Regions from separate parts of the Bradyrhizobium sp. BR 1432 genome, predicted to be linked through region 4. Evidence: riboswitches for the same ligand, from Rfam matches in the RefSeq annotation. Region 4 holds a riboswitch; each other region holds the start of a gene.
What was found. Region 4 has a riboswitch for cobalamin ahead of ACSKB8_RS30775 (TonB-dependent receptor). Riboswitches for the same ligand answer to the same signal wherever they lie in the genome.

Region 1 (5,804 bases), 6.2 Mb from region 4:
CATACCGTGGTCGATCCGCAGCCCACAAAATTCACCGAAAAGCTGATCGCCGCGCCACTATTGGTCTGCGCGAGCCAGCCCGTCAACGCCTGAGGGGTACCTTCATCGCAGCTATTGCTCGCATTGTTCGTGTAAGTGCCGGAAATCGCGCCTGTGTTTGGATTATAATTGTCGACCGCTAGGGTTGAGCCGTATTGGTTGGTCCAGGTCCAGATCGGTTGCGCCGCTGCAGGCGCCGCTAGGAGTAGACCTAGACAGGCTGCACTCATACAACTCGTCAATTTCCACTTTGCTTCAGACATTTCCAACTCCATATCGCTCCGGTAGCGGAGCGTACTTCGTTATAAGGCCCTCGATGATCAATTTAAACGAGTGTTATGCCGTGATAGCGCTATCAGGTTGAAACGTGATTGATGCCTAGTGCCAACTCTGCAGGGCAGCGTGGTGCGGTCATTCAGACGCGAGCAGCCGATTCGCGACCGGGCCGGTCTTGCTTGAGCTGTTGTTAGCTCTGCGCCATCAAACGCTGACAGGGGCTTCCGGTCGTCAGTCTTCATGTCCATCGTTTCAGGATCCCGCGTCTGTCTAGGTACACGTGGACACCGGAAGGGAAACCCAGTCCAAATGCGGCTCGTTGTGCCTTGCGTGAAATGGAAACTGACGCTCGTGGCGCTTCGATTTGTATGATCATTCGCAGACCCGGATGCTGCCGGCCGTGCCCTGCGCGACATTAACCTGTTCGGCGCCGGCCCACCCGGCGCCGTAGAGGGCATTCGATCCAGAAATGCATTGGGAAGCTTCGTTAAACAAACCGGTTCTAATCGCGAGCTCACCCTGACATCAGGACGCCTTGCGCATTTCGCGGGCCGCCGCAACCATGTTGACGAGCGCCGGACGGACTTCGGTCCATTTGCGGGTCTTTAGGCCGCAATCCGGATTGATCCAGAGCTGTGAGTCCGCCAGCCGTTGGCGGGCCCGCGCGATGAGATCCTCTATTTCAGCAACTTCGGGAACGCGCGGCGAGTGGATGTCATAGACGCCCGGGCCGATGTCGTTTGGGTATTTGAAGGCAGTGAATGCATCGAGCAGCTCCATCTTAGAACGGGACGTTTCGATCGAGATGACATCCGCGTCCATTGCGGCAATTGCATCGATGATGGCGTTGAACTCCGAGTAGCACATGTGGGTATGGATCTGCGTCGCATCGGCAACACCGGAGGAACAGAGGCGGAAGCTCTCCACTGCCCAGTCGAGATAAGACTTCCAATCGGAGCGGCGGAGGGCAAACCTTCGCGGAGCGCGGCCTCATCGATTTGGATCATGGTTGCGCCGGCCTTTTCCAGTTCGGCGACCTCGTCTCGGATCGCGAGCGCGATCTGACGGCAGGTCTGGCTGCGCGGAATATCGTCACGGACAAACGACCAATTCAGGATCGTCACCGGCCCCGTAAGCATGGCCTTCATCGGCTTTCTGGTTAGGGACTGCGCGTAGCGCCACCATTCGACGGTCATCGGCTTCGGCCGCGAGACATCGCCGAACAGAATCGGCGGACGAACGTAACGTGAGCCGTAAGACTGCACCCAGCCATGCTTAGTGAACACGAAGCCGGAGAGCTGCTCAGCGAAATACTGGACCATGTCGTTGCGCTCGAACTCGCCGTGGACAAGAACGTCCAGCCCAATCTCTTCCTGCCAGAGGACCGCGCGAGCCGTTTCCTCCTTCAGGAATTGTTCATATTCCGCCTTTGTCAATTCTCCTTGGGCACGCGCGGCGCGGGCGTTACGTACCTCGGGGGTCTGTGGGAACGACCCGATTGTGGTCGTGGGAAAAAGCGGCAGGCCGAAACGCTTGCGCTGAACCTCGGCACGGCTCGCAAAAGCGTTCTTGCGGCGGCACATAGCCTCGTCAATCGCCGCCGTCCGCTGGGCGACGGCCCTGTCATGGATCTTCGGCGATGTCCGTCGAGCCTTCGCTCCAAGGGCTGACTCGGAAAGCGCAGCAATGGCGTTTCCGTCGCTCGCAAGCGCTCTCGCCAGGATCGTGAGCTCGTCGATCTTCTGGACCGAGAAGGCAAGCCACCTCTTCACCTCCGAATCGAGATCGGTCTCGAGCTGAACGTCGATTGGGACATGCAAGAGCGAGCAGGAGGGTGCGAGCTGCACGCGATCCTTGCCGAACTTTGCAATGACGGGCTTGAGCCGCTCAACCAGTGCCGATAGGTTCGAGCGCCACACGTTGCGGCCGTCGATGACGCCAAGCGAAATCACGAGGTCGGCATGAGCACCAACTTCAATTTGGCTCAATTGTTGGGGAGCGCGAACCAGATCGACGTGCAGTCCGGCCACGGGCAGTCCCAGAGTGGTCGCCAGATTGTCGCCGATCGCTCCGAAATAAGTTGCAAGCATGATCTTGATGCCAGGCACCTCCTCAGCGAGACGCCCATAAGCACGCTGGAGCGCATTCCGCGTAGTCTCATCGAGATCAAGCACCAGATAGGGCTCGTCAAGCTGGACCCACTCGGCTCCCCGTTTCGCAAGCTCCTTGAGAACCTCGACATAGACGGGCACGAGGCTCTCGAGCAGCGAAATCGGATCAAACGTCGGATCGGCACTCTTGCCCAGCTTTAGGAAGGTGACCGGTCCTACCAAGACAGGACGCGTTTGATAGCCGAGGGCTTTGGCCTCCTCATATTCCTCGATCGGTTTACGGGAGGAGAGCCTGAAGGTCTGTCCTTTATGGAATTCGGGCACCATGTAGTGGTAGTTGGTGTCGAACCACTTAGTCATCTCCTGCGCAGTGGCGCCGTGACCTTGCGCGTGACCGCAGCTCGCGTCGTGTTCCCTGTCTTGTGAGCCTCTTGCCATGGCGAAATAGGTCTTCAGTGAGACCGGACCGCCATCCCAGCCATACGCCTCAGGAATGGCGCCCACCATGACGCTCGTATCGAGAACCTGGTCATAGAGTGAAAAATCATTTGACGGGATAACGGTGACGCCCAGCGACTTCTGACGCGCCCAATTGGCAACGCGTAGAGCAGCCGCTGCTTCAAGAAGCTGCGAGTTGCTGATGTTGCCAGCCCAGTAGCTTTCGAGCGCCAGCTTGAGTTCACGGCGCGGTCCGATACGCGGCGTGCCGAGGGTTGCGACAGGAAGTGAGAGAAGAGACATAGCTTTAACCCCATTGTGTGGGGGCAAAGGCCATGGCGGAAACGCAGGCAGGAGGCCACGAAAGCGGGACCCGCTACTAGGCGTACCACCGGACACCCCGCCCGTGGACGAATAAGTTGTCGGGGCAGGTCTCCTGGCTCGCGGGTCATCGCCTGCATCCGGCCTTCCCGAAGCTTCTGCTTCAGTGACACGTTTGGATGCGGGCTCGCCGCTTACAGTTGCGGGGGCAGCGCCGGCATTGCTTCAATCCTGAACGGATCGAGAGCGCACCGGCTTCCCTCTTAGCTCCGGATCAAACAAGACCTGGAGAACCTCGACGCCTCCGATTATCTGCAACAGAACCAATACGTCAACCCTGAGATCGTCTTTGCTGCGGCATCCCGGCAAGCCTGACGGTCTTACCCATGAGGCATCGAGGTCACCGAACCATGTTGGTGTGAAGCTCTAAGCGCGTTTGATTCGGCAGTGGCGTAACATCGATCGCTTAAGCTTCCACACCGGTCAACTACCAGTGCTGGCAATTGTCAATCTGACAGATCTCGTCAACTCTTAGATCAAAGACCGTAGCGGAGCCGCACCAACAAGTCCGAGGCCGCCTTAGGAGCGCAAGCAGGAACCCGACGCTGTCACCGGGACTCCGACGGATCCCGCGATGCGGTCGGCACTTGAGGTTCGTCAGCTCTAGTCGAGTTTAACGGAAACCGCCAAATTCGAGAGTTGGAGCTATGACTGCTACGATCTTGTCGGATAGTGACGCTCCTCGCGGCGACATCGTCAAATGCGCAGCCCGCATCGGCGCGGAAATCCGGAACGTCAAGCTATCGGGCGACTTGCCGGAGCAGACGATCCGCTCGATCAATGAATTGCTATTGGAGCACAAGGTCATCTTCTTTCGCGACCAGGGGCATCTCGACGATGCGGAGCAAGAGCGCTTTGCCCTTCGTTTCGGGAAGCTGGCACCTCATCCGACGCTCGGTGCAATCAAAGGCACGGCGTCGATCATCGAGCTTGATTCGGCGCGCGCCGGGAGCCGGGCCGACTTGTGGCACACGGATGGAACCTTCGTCGATGCCTACCCCAAGATTGCGGTCCTACGAAGCCTCGTGATGCCGCCATTCGGTGGCGATACGGTCTGGTCAAACACCGTTACGGCGTATCTCGACCTCGCACCGCCGCTGCAGCGGCTTGCAGACAAGCTCTGGGCCGTTCACAGCAACGCCTTCGACTATGCAATATTGGCCCGCGTCAGCGAGCTCGACAAAAAGCATTTGGACGAAATCTTCACTAGAACAATCTATCAGACTGAGCATCCTGTCGTGCGCGTGCATCCCGAGACCGGCGAACGCGCGCTAGTGCTCGGCGCTCTGGTGCAAAATTTCGTTGGTCTTCCGAAATACGACGGCCAGAAGCTGTTTGATCTGTTTCAATCTCATATCGCGGCGCTCGAGAACACCGTGCGGTGGCGCTGGAAGGAGGGCGATGTCGCGATCTGGGACAATCGCGCCACGCAACATTATGCGGTGAACGACTATGGCGACCAGCATCGCCTCGTTCGTCGCGCAACCGTCGTCGGCGAAGTCCCCGTCAGCATCGACGGAAAGAGCAGCGTGACAGTACGCATACGACGAAGACCGCCTGATTGACGCATGCGCGCGGGGGCCGGGTAGCGCTATGATAGCGCTGCGTGAAGGTTAGGCAGCTTGCTGATCGGTGGGTTCGTCGGCTTGGCGCGGGAGCTTCCATTCCCAGGGCAGCAGTTCGTGCAGACGCGAAGCGGGAAGATCGGCGATCCGGGCGAGGACGTCGGCGAGCCAGGCTTTGGGATCGACATCGTTAAGACGACAGGTGGTGATCATCGTCAGCATGATGGCGGCGCGTTCGGCGCCGCGCAGGCTGCCGGCGAAGGTCCAATTGCGCCTTCCCAAGGCGATGCCGCGCAACGCTCTTTCGGCGGCGTTGTTGCTGAGGCAGATCCTGCCATCGTCGAGGAAGCGGGCAAAGTCGGCCCAGCGCCTGAGCATGTAATTCATGGGCTTCAGGACCTCGGAGGAGCGCGAGAGGGTTTCTCGCTCGCGCAGCAGCCAGGCGTACATGTCGTCGAGCAGCGGCTTGCTTCTCTCCTGGCGCACGGCACGCCGCTCGTCGGCGCTGCGGCCGTTGATGGCGCGCTCGATCTCGAACAACGCATCGAGGCGTCTGACCGCCTCCAGCGCGATCGGGGAGACCGGTTTACCCTTACTGCCTTCCCTGGCGTTCTTCTCGATATCGGCCAACTCGAAGAAGCCCCGCCGCGCATGCGCGAAGCAGAATGCCGGCGTGATCGGCATCGCTTTCCTTTGCGGGTCGAACAACGGCTCGAAGCCGCTATAGCAATCGGCTTGCAGGATGCCGGCGAAGGCGGCCAGATGCTTCTGGGGATGCTCGCCCCGTCGATCGCTCGAGGCGTAATAGACCGCAGCCGGCGGCGCCGGCCCACCATAGGGCCGGTCATCCCGCACATAGGTCCAGATCCGGCCGGTCGTGCACTTGCCCTTCGCCAGGACGCGGATGGTGGTGTCGTCGCCATGAAGGCGCTCGGCTGCGAGTACATGACGCTCGATCAGCTGGAAGAGCGGCATGACGGCGAAGGTTCCGTGG
Region 2 (5,804 bases), 1.5 Mb from region 4:
AGCCGGGGATGATGACGAGCCTGACATCGCCAGGAATTGCTTCGCCCGGACGCACCATGACGAGATCGACGCCCGGTTCGAGCTTGAGCGGATCGAGATCGTCGAAATTGGCGATCCGCGATAACGCGAGACAGGCGATCTTGCATTGGCCCGGCTTTCGCGCATCGCGCAGGCCCAGCGCGTCCTCGGCCGGCAGCTCGCCGGCGCGCGCGAACCAGGGCAGCACGCCGAGGCCGCGCCACGCAGTCCTCGCTTCGATCAGCCTGTAGCCGTCGTCGAACAGCGTGGGATCGCCGCGGAACTTGTTGATGACAAAACCCTGGATCATCGCGGCATCATCGGGATCGATCACCGCCTTGATGCCGACGAGCTGGGCGATGACGCCGCCGCGGTCGATGTCGCCGACGAGCACGACGGGCACGTCTGCCTTGCGCGCAAAACCCATATTGGCGATGTCGGCCTTGCGCAGGTTCACTTCGGCCGGGCTGCCCGCGCCCTCGACCAGCACGAGATCGGCGCGTGCCTTCAGCCGCTCAAAGCTCTCCAGCACGGCGCCCATCAGCGAAGGTTTCATCGCCGCATAGTCACGTGCACGGGCGGTTGCGATGCGCTTGCCGTGGACGATGACCTGCGCGCCGACATCGGTCTCGGGCTTGAGCAGCACCGGGTTCATGTCGGTGTGCGGCTCGACGCCGGCGGCGAGCGCCTGCAGCGCCTGGGCGCGGCCGATCTCGCCGCCGTCAACGGTGACGGCCGCATTGTTCGACATGTTCTGCGGCTTGAACGGGAGCACGCGCAGGCCACGTCGCGTGAAGGCGCGCGCCAGGCCGGCAACGATGAGCGACTTGCCCACGTCCGAGCCGGCCCCTTGGATCATCAGCGCGCGCGCCATAGCGAGATGGTCTCAGAATTCGACGCCGGCTTGCGCTTTGATGCCGGAGCGGAAGGGATGTTTGACCAGCGTCATCTCGGTGACGAGGTCGGCGATCTCGATCAGTTCGTCCTTGGCGTTTCGCCCGGTGAGGACGACATGCGTCATCGGCGGCTTCTGCGTGGTGAGGAATTCGACGACCTCGGCGATATCGAGATAGTCGTAGCGCAGCGCAATGTTGATCTCGTCGAGCACGACCATGCGCAGGTTGGGATCTGATATCAGCTCCTTGGCCTTCTCCCAGCCGGCGCGCGCGGCGGCGATGTCGCGGGCGCGGTCCTGCGTTTCCCAGGTAAAACCTTCGCCCATTGCGTGGAACTGGCAGAGATCGCCGAAATGGCCGGTGAGCAGGCGCCGCTCGCCGGTATCCCAGGCGCCCTTGATGAACTGCACGACCGCGCAGGGGAAGCCATGGGCGACGCAGCGGACGATCATGCCGAAGGCGGAGGACGACTTGCCCTTGCCGGCGCCGGTGTGGACGATGATGAGGCCTTTTTCGCCGCTCTTGGTCGCCATGATCTTGTCGCGGGCGGCCTTCTTCTTCGCCATTTTCGCAGCGTGGCGGGCGTCGGTTTCCTCGCCCGTTTGGGTCTCCGGTTCAGGCGTCATCGTACCAGTCCTTCGGCTTGACAAGTGGCGGCCAGCGGCAAATGGTGGGCCCGCGTTGGTTCCTGTCCTATGACAGGCGAAGAGGGAATGCGATAGGGTCCGAATCGGCAAGATTTGGGTCCAAAATGCAGCCGCCCCCGCGACCGTGACCGGAGAGATGCCCGAAGCCACTGATCCCTAACGGGATCGGGAAGGCGGGGATCGAAGGGCAAGACCCTGCTCCGCAAGCCGGGAGACCTGCCAGCGCGGACGATTTTGGACCGGCGGACGGGGTGTTCCGCGACGGGGAAACGGGCCCCTGGAAAGTGGTTCGTGCGCCTCTTCGCCTCCCGCTGTTTATTCTGGAAGAGGCGATGACGGTCACACTTCACGTCTGCATTACCTGCCGTGCCGGCGAGACGCTTGGCGAGGGCGAGACGACGCCCGGCAAGCGGTTGCACGGTGCGATCCTGGACGCCGGCGTGCCCGACGGCGTGAGCGTAGTTCCCGTCGAATGCCTGTCGGCCTGCAGCCAGGGCTGCTCGGTCGCGCTCAGCGCGCCCGGCCGCTGGTCCTATGTCTATGGCCGCCTGTCGGATGCCAATGCGCGCGACGTGATCGCGGGCGCTGCGGCCTATGCGGCCGCGCCTGATGGCCTCGTGCCCTGGCGCAGCCGTCCCGAAATCTTCCGCAAGCAATCGCTTGCCCGCATTCCCCCCATTGCCGTCGTGCCGGAGGCCGCCGAATGAATTCGCTCGCAAAAGTCCCTGTTACGGTGGTCACGGGTTTTCTCGGCTCCGGCAAGACGACATTGATCCAGCATCTGCTCGCCAATGCCGGCGGCAAGAAGCTCGCCGTGCTCGTCAACGAGTTCGGCAGCGAGGGCGTCGATGGCGAGATCCTGAAGTCGTGCGCCGATGCCAACTGCCCGGAGGAAAACATCGTCGAGCTCGCCAATGGCTGCATCTGCTGCACTGTCGCCGACGATTTCATTCCGACCATGGAGCAGCTCTTGGCGCGCCCAGTGCGGCCCGATCACATCCTGATCGAGACCTCGGGCCTGGCGCTGCCAAAGCCGCTGTTGAAGGCATTCGATTGGCCGGAGATCCGTTCGCGCATCACGGTCGACGGTGTGATCGCGCTGGCCGATGCCGAAGCCGTCGCTGCCGGCCGCTTCGCGCCGGATCCGGCTGCGGTCGAAGCGCAGCGCGCGGCGGACGACAATCTCGATCACGAGACGCCGCTGTCGGAAGTGTTCGAGGACCAGATCGCCTGTGCCGACATCGTGCTGTTGACCAAGGCCGATCTTGCGGGCGCCGCGGGTATCGAAGCCGCCAAGGCGGCGATCACGGCCGAGATGCCGCGCCGCGTGCCGATGCTCCCCGTCACCGACGGCGCGATCGATGCGCGCGTCATCCTCGGCCTCGGCGCTGCCGCGGAGAACGATCTTGCTGCGCGTCCGTCGCATCACGATGGCGAGGACGAGCACGAGCATGACGATTTTGCCTCCGTCGTGATCGATCTTCCGGAAGTGTCTAATGTCGAAGCGCTGGTCGCCTCCGTCCAGCGCCTGGCGCGCGAGCAGAACGTGCTGCGTGCGAAAGGCTATATCGCGGTCGCGGGCAAGCCGATGCGCCTGTTGCTGCAAGCGGTCGGCGAGCGCGTGCGCCACCAGTTCGACAAGCCCTGGGCTGCCGGCGTACGGCAATCAAAGCTCGTCGTGATCGGCGAGCACGGTGATATCGACGAGGCCGCGATCAGGTCAGGACTTGGTCTTTCAGGATCTGGCATCTGATGCACGTCGTCTTCCGCGAGAGCCGCGGTCTCGAGGAGACCGCGACGCCAAGGGACATCGGCCAGGACCCGGCCGATCTCGTGGTGCTCTCGTATTCGGATTCCGATCTTGCCGCGTTCGCGGCCGGTTGGCGGCGCGGCCGCGACAGCCTGCCGTCGCTGCGGCTCGCCAATCTTGCGGAGCTGCGTCATCCGCTTTCGGTCGACACCTATATCGAGCGCACGCTCTCCTATGCGCGCGGCATCCTGGTGCGGTTGATTGGCGGTGAGTCCTACTGGCCGTATGGTCTCGCGGCGCTCCGGCAACTTGCCAAGGACCGTAACATCGTGCTGGCCGTGCTGCCGGCCGATGGCCGCGACGATACGCGGCTGGACGCGTATTCGACCTTGCCGGTCTCGACGCTGCGCCGGCTCAAGGTGCTCTGCGACACCGGCGGCCCGGTCGCCGCGCAAGCTGCGATCGCGCAGCTCGCGCTGGCCTCGGGCCTCTATGCCGGGCCAGTCGCCGGCGAGATGACCGTGCCTGAGATGGGGTTCTACGATCCCGCGCGTGGCGTCATTGCTGCGCCGGTGGGCGGCGAGGGGAAGTCCCGCGCGCTGGTGACGTTCTATCGCTCCTATCTCACCGCTGCGGACGCCGGCCCGGTCGATGCCTTGATCGCCGCGCTGCGCGAAAAGGGCTTTGATGCCTATGGTGTCTTCGTCACCTCGCTGAAGGCCGCGGGCGTTGCCGATTGGCTGCGCGCGCATCTCGCGCAGGATCCTCCGGTCGCGATCGTCAATGCGACGGCGTTCTCGGCAATGAGCGATGACGGCACGACGCCGTTCGATGCTGCATCATGCCCGGTGTTCCAGGTTGCGCTCTCGACGGCGCGGCGTGAGGACTGGGCGGAATCGCTGCGCGGCCTGTCGCCCGGCGATCTCGCGATGCATGTGGTGCTGCCCGAGGTCGACGGCCGCCTGTTCGCGGGCGTGGTGAGCTTCAAATCCGCTGGGATGCGCGATCCCGATCTGCAATTCTCGCATCTCGCCCATCACGCGGATGAGGAGCGGGTGCAGGTCGTCGCCGCACGCGTTGCCGCCTGGCGGCGGCTCGCGGAGACGCCGGCTGGCGAGAAGCAGCTGGCGATCGTGCTCTCGAACTATCCGGGACGCCCGCACCAGGTCGCGCATGCGGTCGGTCTCGATGCGCTGTCCTCAGTCGAGGCATTGCTGTCTGATCTTGCGGAGGTCGGCTTCGATGTTGCGCCGGTCGATGCGCTCGGCGAGACGCTGCTGAGGCAGCAACTGACCTGGAGTGTTGCCGATTACCGCGCGGCGCTCTCGCGCCTGCCGCAAGCACTGCGGGATGATCTCGCGCAAGCCTGGGGCGCGCCGGAGGATGATCCGAGCTGTCGCGACGGCGCGTTTCATTTTGCCGCGATCGCTTGCGGCGCGTCGATCATCGCGGTCCAGCCCGAGCGCGGCGATGCAACGACGCGCGATGCCGACTATCACGATCTTGCCCGCACGCCGCGCCATGCCTATGTCGCATTCTATCTCTGGCTTCGGGAGCAGGGCTGTGACGCCGTCGTGCACATGGGCGCACATGGCACGCTGGAATGGCTGCCCGGCAAATCCGTGGCGCTGTCGCAGGCATGCTGGCCCGAGGCTCTGATCGGCGATCTCCCCGTCATCTATCCCTTCATCGTCAATGATCCCGGCGAGGCCGCGCAGGCCAAGCGGCGCATCGCTGCCGTCACGATCGGCCACCTGCCGCCACCGCTGGCGGCATCCGCGGTGCCGGAAGGCCTGCGCCGGCTCGAACGTCTGCTCGATGAATACTCGACTGCCGATGGTCTCGATCCCGCGCGCCGCCAGCGTCTGATCTCAGCGATCCGCGACGAGGCACGCGCGGCGGGTCTCGAAGACGATCTCGGCCTCGATGCATCGGCCGCACCAGCCGAAGCCATTCCGCGGATCGATCGCTTCGTCTGCGATCTCAAGGAAAGCCAGTTCGGCGACGGCCTGCACGTGTTCGGGCGCGGCGCCTGCGGCGAAGCGGAGCGCGAGGCGCTGCAGGCGGCGCTTGCAGGCAAGCGCGTTGCGCCGGGGCCGTCGGGCTCACCCTATCGTGGGCGCCAGGACGTGCTGCCCACCGGGCGCAATCTCTTCGCCGTCGATCCACGCGCGGTGCCGACGCCGTCGGCCCATGCGCAAGGCATCAAGCTCGCCGAAGAGCTGCTGCGCCGTCACTTGCAGGATCATGGCGACTGGCCGAAGGGGCTCGTGGTCGATCTCTGGGGTTCGGCGACGATGCGCACCGCAGGCGAGGAGTTCGCGATGGCCCTGCATCTGGCAGGCCTCGCGCCGCGCTGGGACCACGCCTCCGGCCGCGTCACCGGTTACGACATCATCGCGCCGGCCGAGCTCGGCCGTCCCCGCATCGACGTAACACTGCGCGTGTCCGGCTTGTTCCGCGATGTCTTTTCGGGGCTGGCGCAATTGTTCG
Region 3 (5,804 bases), 1.5 Mb from region 4:
CGCACGGTCGAGACCGCGCAGGCGCTGGGACTCGCGCCCAAGTTGATGCCTGAATTCAGTGAACAGGATTTTGGCGCATGGACCGGCCGTCGGCATGACGACATCGGCGCGGCTGGCGACGAGGCCTATGCGCAATTCTGGAGCGATCCGGCGCGCGGACGTCCGCCGGGCGGCGAGAGCTTTGAGGATCAGGTCGCGCGCGTCCGGCTGGGGCTCTCGCGGATCGGCGCGGGCTCCGCAGCGCTCGTCGTGCATTCCGGCACGATCCGCGCTGCGCTCTGCATCGCGCTGGATCTGACACCGCAAGCCGCCTTGCGCTTCGTGATCGATCCGCTGTCGCTGACCCGGATCGACCGGCTCGCCACCGGGTGGCGCGTCGTTTCCGTCAATCAGCGGTTGGCCTGAGCCGGATCAGCTAGGGCGATCCGGTACATTGGCCTGCGCAAACGTCGCCATGCCGTTGTGGAGCGCGCAGGCCGACCGCACCAGCGGCAGCGCGATCGCGGCGCCCGATCCCTCCCCAAGCCGGAGATCGAGGCTGATCAGCGGCTGCACGTTCAGCGCACGCAGCACCAGCCGATGCCCCTGCTCTGCCGATTGATGCGACGGCAGCAGGAACGGCCGGCACGACGGGTTGATCCGCACCGCCGCCAGCGCCGCCACCGACACGATGAAGCCGTCGATCAATACAGGGATGCGGCGTTGCGCAGCCGCGATGATCGCGCCTGAGATCGCCGCGATCTCGAGACCGCCGACGGCACACAGGATGTTTTCGGGCGAAGCCCCCGCAATGCCATGGCGCGCAATCGCGGCATCGATCACCCGCGCCTTGTGGGCGCGGCCGGCCGCGTCGACGCCGGTGCCGCTGCCGGCGATCTCCTCGGCACTGATGCCGAGCAGGCTCGCCGCAATCGCCGCCGAGGTCGTGGTATTGCCGATGCCCATCTCGCCGAAAATCAGCAGATCGGGCTGATTGGCTGCTGCGCGCGCAACCGCGCGCTGACCGGCCTCAAACGCGAATGCCAGTTCCGCAGGTTCAAGCGCAGCTTCCACGCTGAAGTCGCGCGTGCCAGAGCGCGGCTTGTCGGTGACGATTCCCGCCATCTCCTCCTGCGCCAACGTGCCGGTGTCGACCACCTCCAGGCTGGAGCCAAGCTCACGCGCCAGCACCGAGATCGCGGCGCCGCCGGAGGCAAAATTCGCCATCATCGCGATCGTCACGGCTTGCGGATAGGCCGACACGCCCTGCGCGACGATGCCGTGATCACCGGCGAAGACGATGATCGGCACGCGCGCGGCACGAGGAGATTCCGTCGCTTGCAGGCCCGCAAGCTCTATCGCCAGTTGCTCGAGCCGGCCGAGCGCGCCGGTCGGCTTTGTCAGTTGCGTCTGCCGCGCGATGGCTGCCTCGCGATGATGCGCGGAGATCTCGGGGCACTCTTGGTAGACCCATTCGGGGAGCATGCTGCCTCGCTTAACGCGTGCGCTTGAGAATGTAGCTGTCCATGATCCAGCCATGCCGCTCGCGCGCCTCTTGCCGCATTGCGACAATACGCGAGCCCACTTCGGCCAGCGCGCCGGACATGACGATCTGATCGGGCATGCCGAGATAGGCGCCCCACCAGATCTGAAGCCCGGCGGGATCGAGCGATTGGAACGCCGTGCCGCCGTCGAGCATCACCGCTACGGTATCGACGCCTTGCGGCCAGCCGCCTTCGCGCAAGCGCCGCCCCGTCGTGACCAGGAACGGCTCGCCGATGTCGTTGAGCGGCAGCGCATGCGCTGCGCACAGCGCCTGAATCGAGGTGATGCCGGGCACGACCTCGATATCAGGCAACGGATTCAATCGCCGCGCAATTCGCAGCGAGGAGTCATAGAGCGAAGGATCGCCCCAGATCAGCAGCGCAACCTTGCCCTCGCCGGCGAGATGATTTGCGATCGTTTGCGACCAGATCGCGGCCACGGCATCGTGCCAATCGTCCACGCCCTTGCGGTAGTCCGCCTCAGCCGCGTCACGCATTGGCAAGTCGAACTCGGCGATGCGGGTGCTCGCGCTGGTGAGCACGTTCGCGCAGATCGTCCGCCGCAGATCCGCAAGATCGGATTTCGCCGTCCCCTTGCGCGGGATCAGGACGAGATCGGCGGCGTTGATGGCTTGGATCGCGGCGCGCGTGAGCTGCCCGGGATCGCCGCAACCGATGCCTATCAGGGAGAGCGTGAGCATCGCGAGTGCGAAGGGCGGCCGCGCCGGCCGCCCTTCGCTCGTCTCTTAAGCGGCGTTATGCAGGCGCGGCGTGACGAGGCCGGGCGCTGTGACGCCACGCAGCGACTTCGCCAGCGCCAGCACGGCGAGATCGGCGAGCGGCTCGATCACGATGACCAGCGCATAGGATGCCGCAAACGTCGCGATGTTGGCGAGATTGGTCGCGCCGAAGCCGGAGCCATACAGCGCCCAGAACGCCACCCAGGCGACGATGCCGGACTGATAGGCGGTCGAGAGCGCCAGCGCCTGGCGGTATTGCAGATCGACGTAAGCCGTGTTGCGCGGAATGATCCGCGTCGCCAGCGCCTGGATCGCGAACAGCGGCACCAGAAGCGTGGTGACGTTCATGCCGTATTGCGGCAGGTCGGTTGGCACGAAGAAGACGCCCTGGAGCAGCAGACCGAACGCAAGGCCGAAGGCGGCGGGCGCAGCACCGAACAGCAGAAACAAGGTCGAGCCCAGGATAAAGTGCACCTCGGAGACGCCGACCGGGAAGTGCGGCAGCACCTGGAAGAAGGTGAAGACGAGGCCGGTGGTGGCGAGCGTGCGCGTCGCGAACGAGCCAATGCCCTGCTCGCGTACGGTCTCGACCGCGAGTTTCAAGGCAACGCCGCCTGCGGCGATGCCGGTTGCGTAACTCAGCACGAGCTTGGCGCCCGTCACGATCCCTGGTTCGATATGCATGGTTCAGATCCTTCCTGCCGTCACACCCGACGGCCTTGGCCTCAAAACGTGCAGGGCCGGTCTCCTGGCTCGCGGTTCACTGGGGTTCTCCGGCCTTCCCGAGCCTTGCGGCCCAGTGGCTGATCGGAGCCCCTCACCGCTTACAGTCGCGGGGGCGGCTGGGGTTTTGAGCGCCGCAATTGGGTCCGCCCATCCCCATTCCCGATTATGCTCCGGCGCTTTGCGCCGCGTCGAGCACCATGCCTCTCCTGTGTGCCCCTTTCGCGAGCCGGGCGTCAAGTGGCGAAGGGCGACGGCGGCCATCATGACGGATCGTCTCCCGCCAGGGCCCCGAACAGGATGACGGCGGCCGTCGAGGCGGCGCCGCCCCGCGCAAGCTGCTCGGCGAGCTCGGCAATCGTGGTGCGGACCAGCCGCTCGTCGGAACGGCCGAGTGATTCCGCAAACAGCGCCGGCGTATCTGCGGCGAGGCCATGGTCGATCAATTTTGCGGCAAGCGCCGGAAAGGTGCGCCGACCCATATAGACCACGGTGGTTGCCTCGGGATCTGCGAGCGCTGCCCAATTCAGGTTTGGCGGCAGTTCGCCTGTGACGTCGGCACCGGTCACGAACTGCACCCGCCGCGAGGTGTGGCGCCGGGTCAGGGGGATGCCGGCTTGCGCGGCAGCAACGCAGGCGGAGGTGACGCCGGGAATGATCTCGTAGCCGATGCCGGCCTCGCGCAGCGTCTCCAGCTCCTCCTCGAGCCGGCCGAAAATGCCGGCGTCGCCCGACTTCAGCCGCACCACCCGCGCGCCGGTTGCGGCATAATCGACGAGCAGGCGATTGACATGGTGCTGCTTGGTCGAGGGCCGCCCTGCCCGTTTCCCCACCGCGACGAGATTGGCGCCGGGACGAGCGAGATCGAGGATCGCGCCGGAGGCAAGATCATCATAGAGCACGACGTCGGCCTCGCGCAGCCGCGCAGTCCCCTTCACCGTGAGGAGTTCTGGATCGCCGGGGCCGGCGGAGACGAAAGAAACAAAACCGCTCACCGGTCCTCCGCGATCAGATGGAAGAACGTGCCGGTAGCTTGGCCGCGCCGCGAGCCGGTCTCGGCAATGACCGTGCCGGTTGCATCGTGAACCACGGCCAGCGGCGTGTCGGGCTGGGCGATGATCGTCGAATAATGGAACTCGTGGCCGCGCAGGCGTGCGCCGACCTGATGCCCCGGCATCGGTGCGGCCAGTTCGGCGAGACGATAGCCGAGATGCATGCGGCGCTTGGCAAAGCTGGTCTCCAGGCCGAGCAACCCCGCCATCTCATGGCGCACGCCGTCGGCGTCGGTCAAAGCGATTCCCAACACCATATAGCCTCCGCATTCGCCGTGCACCGGGCGCGTTTCGGCAAAGGTGCGCAAGCCGCTGCGAAAGCGTGCACTAGCCGCAATCTTGCCGGCATGAAGCTCGGGATAGCCGCCGGGCAGCCAGCAGACATCGGCGCTTGCGTCAGGCGCTTCATCGGCCAACGGCGAGAATGTCGAGATCTCGGCGCCGGCCGCGCGCCAAGCTTCCAGCATATGCGGATAGACGAAAGAGAACGCCGCATCGCGGGCCAGCGCGATGCGTTGGCCAGGCGGCGTCACGTTCAGGCCGCTCGCCGCGGGTTGCGGCGACCAGCTGGCTGCCGCTCGCAGCACCCCCTCGAGATCAACATGCTCGGCAACGAAGCGCGCGGCCTCGTCGATCAGCTTGCCGATCTCGGCCTGCTCCTCGGCCTGCACCAGGCCGAGATGGCGCTTCGGCAGGCTGATCTCGGCATGGCGCGGCAGCGCGCCGAACACGGCGATGCCGGCATCGTTCAGCGCGCGCCGCACGAGATCTTCGTGGCGCGGGCTGGCGACACGATTGAGCACGACGCCGGCAAGATGCACCCCGGCGCGATAGTCACGAAGACCCGCGGCGATCGCCGCCGCGGTCTGCGCTTGGCCAGAGGGATCGATCACCAGCAGCACCGGCCAGCCCAGCATCTCCGCGATGTCGGCGGTCGCACCGGTGCCGGAGGCGCCGCGTGCGGCAACACCATCGAACAGGCCCATCGAACCCTCGGCGAGCACGACATCGGCATTCGCGCCGCGGCTGACGAGATGCGCGATTGCTGCGCTGTCCATCGCCCAGCTATCGATATTGACGGAGGCGCGTCCCGTGGCGGCGGCGTGGAAGGCGGGATCGATGTAGTCGGGCCCGCTCTTGAAGCACTGCACGTTCAATCCGCGATTGCGCCAGGCGCGCGCGAGCGCCAGCGTCAGCGTGGTCTTGCCGACGCCGGAGGCAGGTGCGGAGATGACGAGGCTTGCCGCCATCACGACGCCTCCGGAAAGCGCGGCTCGGCGCCGACCGGCCGATAGCGGCGGTCGTAATCGGCGGCATAGAGGCGGCTCTCGTCAAAATCCGCGGCGCCAAGCGTCCTGCCGACCAGGATCAGCGCGGTCCGCTCCATCTCGCTGCCCACAGCCGCATCGAGCGTGCCGAGCGTCGCGCGCACGATGCGCTGGTCCGGCCAGCTCGCGCGCCAGACGATGGCGACCGGACAGTCCGCGCCGTAATGGGGCGACAGCTCGGCAACGACCTTGTCGAGCAGATGGATCGACAGGTGGATCGCGAGCACCGCGCCGGTCGCGGCGAACGCCGCAAGCTTCTCGCCCTCAGGCATCGCGCTGGCCCGGCCCGGGGTGCGCGTCAGCACCACGGTCTGGGCGACACCAGGTAGCGTCAACTCGGTCTCCAATGCGGCAGCAGCAGCCGAGAAGGACGGAACGCCCGGCGTCACCGAATAGGGAATGCCGAGCGCGCGCAGGCGGCGGAGCTGCTCGCCCATC
Region 4 (5,804 bases):
TCCATGGTGAATGTGTGCACAATGGCCGCGTCACTCTTCTCCTGCCACAGCCGCGCCTCGGCGCGGCGGCGGAGCAGGGCGCTGCTCGGCCAGTCCGGATTGGCGGCGAGGAAGGCGGCGTAGCGCTTGAAATTCGCCGTGCTCTCGGAGTGGCGCAGCATGAACCAGTCTGCAAGCCTCTGTCCGGCGGGGTCAGTGATGCGGTCGCGCGCGGCGCCCGCATCCTCGGTCTTGCCCTTGCGCGCGAGGTCGATCGCATCCTTCAGCGCGGCGAGATCGCCGGTCAGCGGCGGTGGTGCCGGCTTGTCCGAGGGCTCGTCGACCGTTTTCTTCGGCTTGCGCTTGGCCTCGGCGTGCTTGCCGTGCCGCGCTTTGCCGGCGGAGGCATGGCGCTGCTTGCCGGCTTTCGCCTCATGCGTCTTCTTCGGCGCGGAAGATTTATGACTGCTCTTCGCCGCCAACTCGGTGGGAAGGAGGGCCATTGTGGCCACGGCAACGACACACGCGAGCGAGCGTAGGCACTGGTTCATTCCATGGTCCCCCTGCGAAACCACTACAAACCAAGGTCCGCGACGACATGCGGCTTGAGAATCAAGAGACGACACCAAACGATGTCATGACATCGTTTCGCATTCCTCACGCTCTCGCAACAATGCGGCAAAATACGGATGGGAACTCGGGAACTTCCGAAATAGCGGAAAAGGCAGCGTGTTTAACCTTTGTTAACGATTGAGGCTCGCGCGACGGTTGCGTACGGCTCACGGCGTCAGAAAGGCGAGATTGCGCGTGTTCCCATGGCTAAATCCGGTGTATTGAGTTCCCTCGCTTCATCCTTTCAGCCTTTGCCCTGCACCTATGCCGATTTTCAACCAGTCGATCCGGCGCAAGATCGTCGGTATCGCCCTCGGATTGATCGTCCTGATGCTGGTCACCTCGATCCTGTCGATGGTGATGTCGAGCAAGGTCGGCGTCCTCCTGGACGAGCTGACCAACCGCTACATCCCGGCCTACGGCCATCTGGCGCGCGCCAACATCCGCTCGCTGGAGCGTGCGCTGGCGCTGCGGCGCATGGTCATGACCAAGATGCAGTCGCCGTCGGACGAGGAGGCCTATGCGGCGCGCGTGCGCGAGTTCGAGCAGACCGACCGCAGGATCGAGGAGGAGGCCGAGAGCGCACGCACGCTCATCAACGCCATCATCAACGATCCCAGGACACCGTCCGACAATGCTGCCCTGGCGCGGATCGAGCTCCGCATCGAGACCGCCGTCACTGAGCTGCGCCGCGATCTGACCGAGGACCACGCAAAGCTGGCCAAGCAGGTCGATGCCAGACAGATGGCGGAGGCCCGCGGCACGCTGGAGCACATCGACGTGCTGCGCGACCAGTTCAATCAGAAGATCGATGCGATCCGCGCCGACATGCTGACGCAGGTTTTCTTCAGCACGTCGCAGGTGATCAGCCACCAGCACCAGGCGATCATCGTATCGGGCATCGTGACCTTGCTCGCAGCGATAGTTGGATTTGCCTTTGCGCTCCTGGTGAGTAGCGGCATCACGCGCCCGGTGCGGCTGCTGCTCGCCGGCACCCGCGAGGTCGAGGCGGGCCGGTTCGACAAGCCCATTACCGTCTCCACCCAGGATGAGATCGGCGAGCTTGCCGCGGCCTTCAACCGCATGATCGAGCAGCTCCGGCACAACGAGCGCATCCGTGAGACCTTCGGCCGCTACATCGACCCGAAGGTGGTGCAGGGCCTGATTGACCGGCCGGAGGTCGCCATCGACGGCCAGCGCCGGGTCATGACCATCATGTTCTGCGACATGAGTGGCTTCACCTCGATGAGCGAGGGCGTGACCCCGCGCGGCCTCGTCAAGGTGATGAACCACTATTTCACGGTGATGTCCGGCCCCATCCGCAGCAATCGCGGCATCATCGACAAATATATCGGCGATGCAATCATGTGCTATTGGGGCCCGCCCTTCATCGAGGAGGACGAGCAGGCGATGCTCGCCGGCCTTGCCGCCATCGAGATGGCCGATCAGGTGCCCGCGCTCCAGAAGCAGCTGCCGGATCTGCTCGGCATCCGCGCCATGCCGGCGCCGTGCGATCTGCGCATCGGCATCGCCACCGGCGAGGTCCTGACCGGCAGCATCGGCTCCGAGCTGATGATGAGCTTTACCGTGATGGGCGACGCCGTGAACCTCGCCTCGCGGCTGGAGGCCGCCAACAAGGCCTACGGCACCCGCATCCTGGTCTCGCAGGCAACGGCGGATGCGATCGGCTCACAGCTCCAACTGCGTGAGATTGATCGCGTCGCGGTCGCGGGGCAGCGCGCACCGCAAGCTGTTTTCGAGGTGATGGGCAGGGCCGGCGCACTCACCGATGCGCAAGCGCGCCTGCGCACGCTCTATGCCGAAGGTCTCGACGCCTATCGCGCCGGGCACTTCGACGACGCCCGCGCCGCCTTCAACGCCGCGCTCGAAGCGGTCCCCGGCGACGGTCCCTCACGCACGCTGCTCGGCCGCATCGCGCAGTTCGAGGTCAACCCACCAGACGAGGGTTGGGACGGCGCCTGGCGGCTGGAGCAAGAATAGCGGTGCCTGCCGTCCGGCGTCGCCGAACGGAAAGAACGATTCTACTCCATAACGATGTTCGCCGTGACCTATTTCCCGGGCTTAGGCTTGACGTCCCTGAGGCGTCAGATGGGGACACGCCGATGACACACCTTGAGGACAGGCTCGAACGGTTCGAGACGCTCTCCGCCGAGTGCGAGCTGATCGCGAAGCTCGCCACCGACAGCACCAAGCGCGAGTTCTATCTGAAGCTTGCCGAGCAGTACCGCCAGCTGGCAGTGGATATGCGGCAGGCGATCGCGACCAGCGCTGCTGCTTGAGGCCGACTGCAATCCGTTCTTAACATTTGGCGCGCATTCTGAGGCGCATGCGGGCGTCGCTGATTGGCGATGGCTCGCGGTGGGAAGGCCGGGGCTCGTTGCGATGCAGCGCGCCTCGCGAGTGTCACTTGCCATGTTTGACGGGCAATCCCATGCGCCTCGTTGCAGTGATCATATTCGCGCTCATGACGGCGGCCTGCGATCAGGAGCAGGACATCACCGGCTCGACGTCGACCTGCCCGATGCGAAACTACAGCTACAATCCTCGCGACATGAATCAGTGCGTCAGCGCCTGCAAGTCATGCGATCACGGCACCACGGTCACCTGCACGACCTCCTGCACCCTCAAGGGGGCTCGCTGAGTTCTTGATGCGTGCGAAGGTCGGGAGCGACGCACCCAAAGTCGCTGACGACGCGCCAAAAGACAGGAGGCCGTCGGCGGTGCCCAGGCACCGGAACGATTCACTTGGATCAATCATTGAAGGAAGCGGGCAGGACGTGGAGTCCGATTGAATGGGTATGCTCGATCCCGGCCGGTTCCTGGTGTCGTGCTCGCATTGCGACGCTTGGCCGATGGCTGCCAACGTCAAACGTTCAAGCTGGTCGGCATTCCCGCGTGAGGTCCGTTTCGTGTGTCGGCGCTGCCGCCGCGAGGAGACCGCGATCGTCTCTGCCTCCGGCGAACTGACGCCGATCAAGCGCATCGATGTTCCGCCACGCGACGTCGCCGTCGCTTGGGCGCAGGCCCAGCGCCCGCGAGGGCGGACGTAGCTGCTGGGCCTCTGCTTGCGGGACGCACCGGTAGCGGCGAGTTGTCGCTGCCAGATGCAACCAGCCGATTGACTCCCGGGCTGCACGACTCGTAAAAGATCCACGACGGTTCTCCTCACGGAGATCAAAAGGGAACGTGGTGCGAGATTTTCCCAACGCCGGGATCTTCTCAATGCCATGGCTGCCCCCGCAACTGTAAGCGGCGAATCTCTCGTCCTATGCCACTGGGAATCTCGGTCCTGGGAAGGCGACGGAGAGGTCACGACCCGCGAGCCAGGAGACCTGCCGTCAGCCGTGGTCACACGCGAAGATGTCGGTCGGGGAGTACAGACATTAGCTTCACCGGAGCGATTGATCGCTACGTCGTGAAACCTCGTTCGCTGTGACGTGCCACTGACGTCCTGCCGAGGTTTTTTCGCATGTCTTCCGTTTCCGCCGCCGTCCGGTGCCGTCGCGCGTCCTGGCTGGCGTCCAGCTTCATCATTCCCGTTCTTGTCCTCAATATGATGGGCGTCCGCGCGCAGACTGTCGCCGAGCAGTTGCCGCCGGTCGAAATGACCAAGGCCGACGATCAGAACCGCACGCGTGCCAGGGCGAGCAGCGATGGCGACATGGGGAGACGCCGTGCGACGCCGAACGGCGCGCCGACAGGAACCGGCTCGTCCGGCTTTGGCGGTGAGGCGGCCAGCAACAATGGAGGCATCGTCGGCGCCGCCACGACCGTCATCACGGCCGCCGACATCGCCCATGCGCCGTCGCAGACGCTTGCCGAGATCATCTCGACGCAGGTACCGGGCGCCCAGATCACGACGTTCTATGGCGGTCCGATCTGCGCCAAGACCAGTGTCGACCTGCGCGGCTTCGGCGCGTTCGCAACCGCCAACACGCTGGTGCTGGTCAACGGACGGCGGCTGAACGACATCGACATGGCGCAGGTGGACCTTGCCACCATCCCGCTCAATTCCATCGAGCGTATCGAGATCACGCACGGCAATTCCGGTGCGGTGCTCTATGGGGACAATGCGGTCGGCGGCGTCATCAACATCGTCACCAAGAGCGGCGTCGGCGGGCCGCCAATGGCCGCGCGCATCGAGGCCGGCTTCGGCTCGTTCAACACCAGGCTCGGCAACGTCTCGACGTCGCTCAATTCCGGTCCGTGGTCGACCTCGTTTTACGGCAACACCGTCAAGTCCGATGGCTATCGCGACAACAATCGTTATTCCCAGGAGAACGGCATCGGCAATCTGAACTACACGACGCCGGGCCTGACCGCTTTCCTGACCGTGACGGGAGACAATCAGGAGCTGCGACTGCCGGGGGGCCGCACCGTCGATCCCTCGATCGGCCTCGACGAGCTCGCGACCAACCGGAAGGGGACCAGCACGCCCTTCAACTATGCCAACCAGCAAGGTTTTGGCGCGACAGCGGGTTTCACAAAAACCCTGGTGAACGGCGTCGATCTCATCGTCGACGGAGGCCTGCGCGACAAGAGGCAGCAGAGTGCATTCTTCTCCAGTCCGACGCCGGCGCCCGCTTTCTTCACCTCGACCTATGTCGACGCCGATCTGACGACGTGGTCGATCACGCCGCGGCTCAGCGTGAAGAGCCTTCTGCTCGGAATGCCGTCGCAGCTCTTGACCGGCATCGACTATTACGATGCGAGCTTTCAGCAGAACCGTGGCGCCGGCCAGGGTCTCGCCGCCTGGCACAATTACGACCTCAGGCAGCAGACGGTTGCGGGCTATCTTCAGCACACATTGGGTGTGACGCCCACGACCGACGTTTCCTATGGCGCGCGGGTGCAGACCATCAGTCTGTTGGCACGCGACAATTTTGATCCGGCAGCTCCGTTCAACGCCGACATCGGCGCGCTCCCGCTCGGGAGCGACGAGACCCAATATGCGCTGCACCTCGGTGCCGAGCATCGCCTCAACGACATGGTCTCGCTGTTCGGCCGCGCCGCGCGGGCGTTTCGCACGCCTGACGTCGACGAGCGGGTGTCGTCGGGACCCTCATTCGACCCCTTCTTCAATCCGCTGCCGCAAACGTTCCAGCTCAAGACCCAGACCTCGCAGGATGTCGAGGCTGGGCTGCGTATCAAGGGAGGCGGTCTTCAGATGCAGAGCAGTCTCTATCTGATGG

Region 1: another riboswitch for cobalamin. It lies ahead of metE (5-methyltetrahydropteroyltriglutamate--homocysteine S-methyltransferase); the one in region 4 lies ahead of ACSKB8_RS30775 (TonB-dependent receptor).
Region 2: another riboswitch for cobalamin. It lies ahead of ACSKB8_RS38100 (DUF1636 family protein); the one in region 4 lies ahead of ACSKB8_RS30775 (TonB-dependent receptor).
Region 3: another riboswitch for cobalamin. It lies ahead of ACSKB8_RS38035 (energy-coupling factor ABC transporter permease); the one in region 4 lies ahead of ACSKB8_RS30775 (TonB-dependent receptor).

The regions. Positions count from the first base shown of each region.
Region 1 covers NZ_JBPUGF010000003.1:179,405-185,208, reverse strand. The annotation lists gene ACSKB8_RS01100 (avidin/streptavidin family protein) at 1-302, opposite strand, end outside; partial or broken gene metE (5-methyltetrahydropteroyltriglutamate--homocysteine S-methyltransferase) at 841-3,167, opposite strand; cobalamin riboswitch at 3,274-3,498, opposite strand; gene ACSKB8_RS01090 (TauD/TfdA dioxygenase family protein) at 3,893-4,810, shown strand; gene tnpC (IS66 family transposase) at 4,859-5,804, opposite strand, start outside.
Region 2 covers NZ_JBPUGF010000003.1:7,844,766-7,850,569, reverse strand. The annotation lists gene ACSKB8_RS38110 (cobyric acid synthase) at 1-892, opposite strand, end outside; gene cobO (cob(I)yrinic acid a,c-diamide adenosyltransferase) at 905-1,540, opposite strand; cobalamin riboswitch at 1,580-1,799, shown strand; gene ACSKB8_RS38100 (DUF1636 family protein) at 1,894-2,268, shown strand; gene cobW (cobalamin biosynthesis protein CobW) at 2,265-3,314, shown strand; gene cobN (cobaltochelatase subunit CobN) at 3,314-5,804, shown strand, end outside.
Region 3 covers NZ_JBPUGF010000003.1:7,832,421-7,838,224, forward strand. The annotation lists gene ACSKB8_RS38020 (histidine phosphatase family protein) at 1-405, shown strand, start outside; gene cobT (nicotinate-nucleotide--dimethylbenzimidazole phosphoribosyltransferase) at 412-1,464, opposite strand; gene cobF (precorrin-6A synthase (deacetylating)) at 1,475-2,224, opposite strand; gene ACSKB8_RS38035 (energy-coupling factor ABC transporter permease) at 2,270-2,947, opposite strand; cobalamin riboswitch at 2,985-3,204, opposite strand; gene cobA (uroporphyrinogen-III C-methyltransferase) at 3,250-3,981, opposite strand; gene ACSKB8_RS38045 (cobyrinate a,c-diamide synthase) at 3,978-5,288, opposite strand; gene cobM (precorrin-4 C(11)-methyltransferase) at 5,288-5,804, opposite strand, start outside.
Region 4 covers NZ_JBPUGF010000003.1:6,340,459-6,346,262, forward strand. The annotation lists gene ACSKB8_RS30750 (transglycosylase SLT domain-containing protein) at 1-530, opposite strand, end outside; gene ACSKB8_RS30755 (adenylate/guanylate cyclase domain-containing protein) at 856-2,592, shown strand; gene ACSKB8_RS30760 (hypothetical protein) at 2,715-2,891, shown strand; gene ACSKB8_RS30765 (hypothetical protein) at 3,044-3,253, shown strand; gene ACSKB8_RS30770 (hypothetical protein) at 3,405-3,662, shown strand; cobalamin riboswitch at 3,752-3,966, shown strand; gene ACSKB8_RS30775 (TonB-dependent receptor) at 4,082-5,804, shown strand, end outside.